Regions from separate parts of the Ancylobacter sp. 3268 genome, predicted to be linked through region 2. Evidence: riboswitches for the same ligand, from Rfam matches in the RefSeq annotation. Region 2 holds a riboswitch; the other holds the start of a gene.
The links. Region 2 has a riboswitch for cobalamin ahead of J2X65_RS00360 (ABC transporter substrate-binding protein). Riboswitches for the same ligand answer to the same signal wherever they lie in the genome.
Positions count from the first base shown of each region.

Region 1 (3,396 bases), on a different contig from region 2:
CTTTACCGGAATGCCGGCGACCACCAGGACGACCTCGTCGGCCAGCGCGGCAAGGCGCTGGTTGAGCCGGCCCTGGGCATCGCGGAAGCGGCGGGCGAGGGCGTTGTCCGGCACGATGCCGAGACCGACCTCGTTCGACACCGCCACCACCGGCCCGTCATGGGCGAGAAGCTCGGCCTCGAGGATCGCCGAATCGAGATCGGCATCGGCGGCGGCCAGCATGCGGTTGGACAGCCAGAGCGTCAGGCAGTCGATCAGCACCGGCGCGCCGGACGGCAGGGCGCCAAGCGCGCCGGCGAGATCGTGCGGCGCGTCCAAGGTGACCCAGCCTTCGCCGCGGCGGGCGCGGTGCTGGGCGATGCGCTCTTCCATCTCGGCGTCATAAGCCTGCGCCGTGGCGACATAGTACCACGGCGCAGGAGCGCGCTGCACCAGCGCCTCGGCGTGGCTGCTCTTGCCGGAGCGCGCGCCGCCGAGGACGAGGGTAAAGGGCATGTCGGTTCAGGCCGTCCGATTCACGCCGCCCGCGCCGAGGCGCGGACGCAGCCAGCCGGAAAGCCCGCCGAGCAGCACCCAGAACAGGAAGCTCACCGCCACCGAGGCGACGACGAAGCTGTGGTGCAGGCTTTCCGGGATCGGGCTGTCATGGCTCTCCGGCTGCGGCGCGCCAATGGCATGCGGCGCCAGGATGATGAGCACGCCGAGCGCCGCCAGCAGCGGCGAGCGGCCATAGACCAGCAAGGCGAGGCCGATGGCGGTGGCCGCCGCGGTGCCGATCCACCACAGTTGCCGGGCCATCAGGTCGGCGGCCGGCATGGCCGGCAGCTCCGGCGGCAGGCCGAGGCCGGGGGCGAGCGTGAACACCGCGAAGCCGGCGAGGCCCCACAGGATTCCCTCGCGCCAGGAGGCGAGGCCGCCCTTCAGCTCGGTGGCGGCGACCAGCAGCAGGCCGAAGCCGAAGGCGGTGAGGACGGTGGCGAGCACGGTGTAGGCGTTGCGCTCGAAGCCGTCGGCCGGCCCCCATTCCTCACCGTCGCCATGGGAGTGTGCCGGCGTCGCCGCCCCGTGGCTGTGCGCCTCCGTGGCGTGGGCATCGGCGGCGTGAGCATCGACGGTGGCGGCCGCCTCGCCGCCCTCGAAGGTCTCGGCCTTGAGGATCAGCGGCACGGTGGTGAACAGGTGCACGGCGGCGGAAGCCACGCCGGTGGCGATGCCCGCCACCAGGGCGACGAGCAGGATTGTCCTGAACAGAGACATGGAAGCCCCCGTCAGTGGCAGGGGAAGGCGACGGCGTGGCGTACGTCGTGCGCCGCATTGTGCGCAGCGGCGATGTGGGAGAAGCCGACGCCGCCGACCACGAACGCGCCGAGCAGCGCGGCGAAGGTGATGGCGAGCGCGCGGGACGCCGGGGTCTCGACGGCGGCGGAAGGGGCGGCGGCGGACTGCGACGGAAGGTTCAGGCGATTCATGGTCGTCTCCTTTTGCCCTCCACCCGAGGGCCAGGGGTGATGTCGACGGCCGGTCTCCTGGCTTGCGGGTCGTCGCCTGTCCCTCCGCCTTCCCGGCGCGAACGCCAGTGGCCAGTAGAGGTGGGCTCGCCGCTCACAGTTGCGGGGGCAGCCGCGGAATCGACCCTGCCCGAAGGCCCGGTCCCACCGCGTTCCCGTCTTGCGTCCCGTGCCCATCACGGGAACCGCCGACTGGCACCAACTATACCGGCAGTCGAGGTCTCCGCAATGCCTGCGCGTTGACATTCCCCCCTCGCGCTCCTTTAGTGGCCGCGACCGACGGTTTCCTCCCTCACCGGGAGGGACGAAGAGGGAATGCGGTGCGCCGGCCCGGCAACAGGACGGCAATTCCGCGGCTGCCCCCGCAACTGTAAGCGGCGAGCCCGAGCCAACGGCCACTGGAGCGATCCGGGAAGGCGGCAAGGGCCACGACCCGCGAGCCAGGAGACCTGCCGTCGGTTCGGTCGTGCGTGCCGGCGGGGTGCCCGGCAGGCGGGTGACGTCGCCGGATGCCCGATTCCGGCGGCTTGCGCGGGAAGATTCCCGCGGCCGGCGTGCCCCGAACCTTGCAACGCCGCCGGAGACGCCGCCATGACCGCTGAAACTGCTTCGCTCGCCCGGGTGCCCTGCACCATCGTCACCGGCTTCCTCGGCGCCGGGAAGACGACGCTGATCCGCCACGTGCTGGAGAACGCCAAAGGCAAGCGCCTCGCGGTGATCGTCAACGAGTTCGGCGATGTCGGCATCGATGGCGAGATCCTCAAGGGTTGCGGCATCGAGACCTGCCCGGAGGAGAACGTCGTCGAACTCGCCAATGGCTGCATCTGCTGCACGGTGGCCGATGATTTCGTGCCGGCGCTCGATGCGATTCTCTCGCGTTCGCCGCGGGTCGACCACATCCTGATCGAGACCTCCGGCCTCGCGTTGCCCAAGCCGCTGGTGCAGGCCTTCCACTGGCCGGCGATCCGCAGCCGGGTCACCGTGGACGGCGTGGTGGCGGTGGTGGACGGCGAGGCGCTGGCCTCCGGCCGCGTCGCCCACGACCATGACGCGCTCGCCGCGCAGCGGGCGGCGGATGCCTCGCTCGATCATGACGACCCGATCGAGGAAGTGTTCGACGACCAGATCGCCTGCGCCGACCTCGTGGTGCTGACCAAGGCCGACCTGATCGACGCCAACGGCGCCCTGCGGGCGCGGGCGGCGCTCGACGCCGAGCTGCCGAAGGGGGTGAAGGTGGTGAACGTGACCGGCGGCCGGCTCGACCCGGCGGTGTTGCTCGGCCTCGGGGTGGGGACCGAGGACGACATCGCCAACCGGCGCACCCATCACGACGACGAGGCCGAGCACGACCATGACGATTTCGACAGCTTCGTCGTCGAGGTGCCGGAGATCGCCGATCCGGCGGAATTTTCCGCGCGGGTGGCGCGGGCGGCGGCGGAGGCCGAGGTGCTGCGGGTGAAGGGGTTCCTCGCGGTGGAAGGCAAGCCGATGCGCCTGCTGGTGCAGGCGGTGGGGCCGCGTGTCGAGCATCATTTCGACCGCCCCTGGGCCGCCGGGGAGCGGGCCGGGCGGCTGGTCGCCATCGGGCTGAAGGGGCTCGACCGGGCGAAGGTGGAGAGCATCCTCGCCGGCGAGCCGGCGGTGGCCTGAGACAGATCGGCCCGCGGCGGCATGCACATACTCGCCACCACATCGACCTCGCTCGACGATCTCGCCGAACCGGTCGACCTCGCGCAGGCGCCGGCGGAGCTGGTGGTGGCCTCCTTCGCCGACAGCGACCTCGCGGCGCTGGCCCGCGCCTTCGCGGCGGGCGGGGGAGAGGTGAGCCTCGCGCTGACCAATCTGCGCGATCTCAAGCACCCGATGTCGGTCGATCTGTGGGTCGACC
Region 1 covers NZ_JAVDUX010000003.1:69,289-72,684, forward strand. Annotated here, with positions in the region: gene cobU (bifunctional adenosylcobinamide kinase/adenosylcobinamide-phosphate guanylyltransferase) at 1-495, opposite strand, end outside; gene J2X65_RS04790 (CbtA family protein) at 502-1,257, opposite strand; gene J2X65_RS04795 (CbtB-domain containing protein) at 1,269-1,469, opposite strand; cobalamin riboswitch at 1,499-1,713, opposite strand; cobalamin riboswitch at 1,772-1,980, shown strand; gene cobW (cobalamin biosynthesis protein CobW) at 2,100-3,158, shown strand; gene cobN (cobaltochelatase subunit CobN) at 3,180-3,396, shown strand, end outside.
Region 1: another riboswitch for cobalamin. It lies ahead of cobW (cobalamin biosynthesis protein CobW); the one in region 2 lies ahead of J2X65_RS00360 (ABC transporter substrate-binding protein).

Region 2 (3,396 bases):
CCACCCAGATGCTGCTGCCGCAACTCGTGCGCCACGACGTCAAGCTGGTGGCGCTGTGCGACATCGATGGCCCCCGCCTCGCCGATGCCGGCCGGCAATTCGGCGTGTCGAACCTCACCGACGACGTCGACACCCTCCTGTCGATGCCCGGCATCGATGCGGTGGGCATGGCCGTCGGTCCAGACCAGCATCTCGCCTTCGGCAAGAAGGCGCTGGAGCGCGGGCTCGGCGTATTCATGGAGAAGCCGCCATCCGGCTCCGCAGCGGGGGCGCGCGAACTGCTCGCGGCTTCCGAAAAGGCCAGAAAACCGCTGCTGGTCGGTTTCATGAAGCGCTATTCGATCGGCAACAAGATGGCCGCCAATATCGTGCGTTCGGGGCGCTTCGGCGATGTGCTCGGGCTCACAGGCTACTACATGACGGCTCCCGGCTATTTCGTCGGCAATGTCGATTACACCGGCTTTTTCCTGCATCATTGCGTGCACTACATGGACCTCGTCTCCTTCCTGGTCTCGCCGGTGAAGACGATCTCGGCCCGCAAGGTGGAGAAGACCCCCGGTCGAGTGCTGTTCCACGTCGGTTTCGAGTTCGAATGCGGCGCCATCGGCAACATCGCCATGGGTACGATACAGTCACGCGGCACACCGGTGGAACGGATCGAGCTGATGGGCGATCACCAGCGCATCGAGGTCGAGGACGTGATCGAGATCCGCTGGCATCGCAACCCGCCCTTCAAGGTGGCCGATCCCAATGCGACACTCGCCGATGACGTGGATTCGCTCACCTGGAAGCCCAACTTCACCGCGGCGGCGAATGAAGACCCGAAGGGCTATCACGCGCTGCTTGCCGATGTCGTGCCCGCGCTTGCCGGAGCCGAGACCGCGGCGCCGACCATTGCCGATGGCGTGGTGGCCATGGAGCGGCTGGAAGTGCTGCGCCGCGAACTCGCGCTTTGAGGATGGAGAAGCACGAGGCGGCCTGACGCGCCGCTTCGTGCCTCGACAGAACGTCCCGTCGACGAGACCAGCGCCGGCCAAGGGGTTCCACCAGCCCCCGGCGATCCCGTCAGGAGCCAACGGCGTTCTTGACGTTGCGGCGAAGCCGGCTATGGTCGCCACCGATCAAGGTTCTTCAGGTGTTCGCGCCTGAAGCTAAGAGGGAATTCGGTGAGGCATCCGTGCCAAATCCGAAGCTGCCCCCGCAACTGTAAGCGGCGAGCCCTCTGCCCATCGTCCACTGACGCCAAGCCTCGTGCTGCGTCGGGAAGGCCGGGCGGAGCCAGCGTCGACCCGCAAGCCAGGAGACCTGCCCTGATCGCCAACCATCTTTCGGGCGGGGTGCTCCGAAGGTTGCCGGTCGGCAGCGGGGTTCCGCTGAATGCGCCGGTTCCCTCGCGCTTCCCGTCTTCCTTTTTGGGAAGCGGTGACACATGTTCAAGAAATTCCTGGGTAACGCCCTCGGGCGGTGCGGCGGCAGCCTCGCTCTGGCGCTTGGTGCTGTGATCGGCGTCGGCATCGCCGACGCGGCGAAGGCCGATCCGACGCACTACCCGCTCACGCTGGAGAATTGCGGGGCGAAGGTCGTGATCGACCACGCGCCGCAGCGCGTCGTCAGCCTCGGCCAGGCGCAGACGGAAATCCTCTACGCTCTCGGCCTCGGCGACCGCCTCGTGGGAACCGCTGTCTGGTTCAGCCCGGTGGCCAAGCCGTATGAAGCGGCGAACGCCAAGGTGAAGCGCTTGGCCGACAACGATCCGAGCTTCGAGGCGGTCGTGGCGCAGGAACCCGACCTCGTCGTCGCCATGTATGAGTGGCACATCGGCCCGAACGGTATCGTCGGCAAGCGCGACCGCTTCGACGGGGTGAAGGTGCCGGTCTATGTCTCGCCGACCGATTGCGTCGGCAAGGACAATACAGGCGCCGGCGACGGCGTGCGCACGCAGATCTATTCGATCGAGCTGCTATATCGGAACATCCGCGAATATGGCGCGATCTTCGACGTGGCGGATCGGGCCGAGGCGCTGGTTGCCGGCCTGCAGCGGCGCGAGGCCGCCGCCGTGCGCTCCGTCGCCGGGCTGGAGGCGAAGAACGTGTCGATGGCCGTCTGGTTCTCCAGCAAGGACATCAAGGGCGACGCCTTCATGGCCGGCAAGAACGGCGTCCCGGCCTACATCCTGTCGAAGCTCGGGGCACGCAACGTGATCACCACCGAGGAGGAATGGCCCTTGGTCGGCTGGGAGAGCATCGCGGCCAGCGATCCCGACGTGCTTGTCATCGTGAAGATGGACCGCCGCCGCTTTCCGGCCGACGACATCGACGCCAAGCTGAACTTCCTGAACACCGATCCGGTCGCCAGCAAGCTGTCGGCGGTGCGTAACGGCAGGATCGTGGTGGTCGACGTCGGTGCAACCCGGCCGGGCGTCGATGCGATCGACGGCATCGAATCGATAGCGACGGCGGTCCACACATTCGGCCTCACCAATTGAGCCACGCCGTCATCGGACCGAACTGGGCGGCGCGGATCGGCGTCGCCGCCCTCGCGCTCGCCGCGCTCATCTTTGCCGTCGCTCTGGCGGTGAGCGTGGGAGAGATGGCGATCCCGCTGCCGGTCGCCTTTCGGGCGCTCGGCAACGGCCTGTTCGACCTCGGCCTGCCGGTCAGCGCCATCCAGCAGGGGGTGATCTTCGACTACCGCCTGAGCCGGGCCGTCATGGCGGCGCTGTGCGGCGGCGCCCTCGCGGTTTCGGGGGCAATCCTCCAGGCGCTGCTGCGCAACCCATTGGCCGAACCCTATATTCTCGGCGTGTCGGCCGGGGCCTCGACCGGGGCGGTCTGCGTGATGGTCCTCGGCTTCGGCAGCGCTACGCTCGGCCTGTCCGGTGGCGCCTTCCTCGGCGCAGTGGCGGCGCTGGCGGTCGTGGCTCTACTGGCGACCGGCGCGGGTGGCGCCAGCGACAGGGTGATCCTGGCGGGCGTCGCCGGCTCCCAGCTCTTCAACGCGGCCACCGCCACCATCGTCACCACGCTCGCCAGCGCCGAGCAGGCGCGCGGGGTGATGTTCTGGCTGCTCGGCAATTTCGGCGGCGTCCGCTGGCCGGACCTATGTGTGGCGACGCCCGTCGCGCTGATCGGCTTCGTCGTCTGCCTGGTGCACGCCAAGGCGCTCGATGCCTTCGCCTTCGGCGCCGACGCGGCGCAAGCGCTCGGCGTCGCCGTCACCCGCGTGCGGCTGGTGCTGCTGGCGACCACCGCGCTGCTCACGGCCACCATGGTCGCCATCGTCGGCACGATCGGCTTCGTCGGGCTTGTCATCCCCCATGCCGCGCGCTTCCTGGTCGGGCCGGGTCATGCGCGCCTGCTGCCGGCCTGCCTGGTTATCGGCGGCATCTTCATGATC
Region 2 covers NZ_JAVDUX010000001.1:82,133-85,528, reverse strand. Annotated here, with positions in the region: gene J2X65_RS00365 (Gfo/Idh/MocA family oxidoreductase) at 1-956, shown strand, start outside; cobalamin riboswitch at 1,108-1,328, shown strand; gene J2X65_RS00360 (ABC transporter substrate-binding protein) at 1,430-2,485, shown strand; gene J2X65_RS00355 (iron ABC transporter permease) at 2,482-3,396, shown strand, end outside.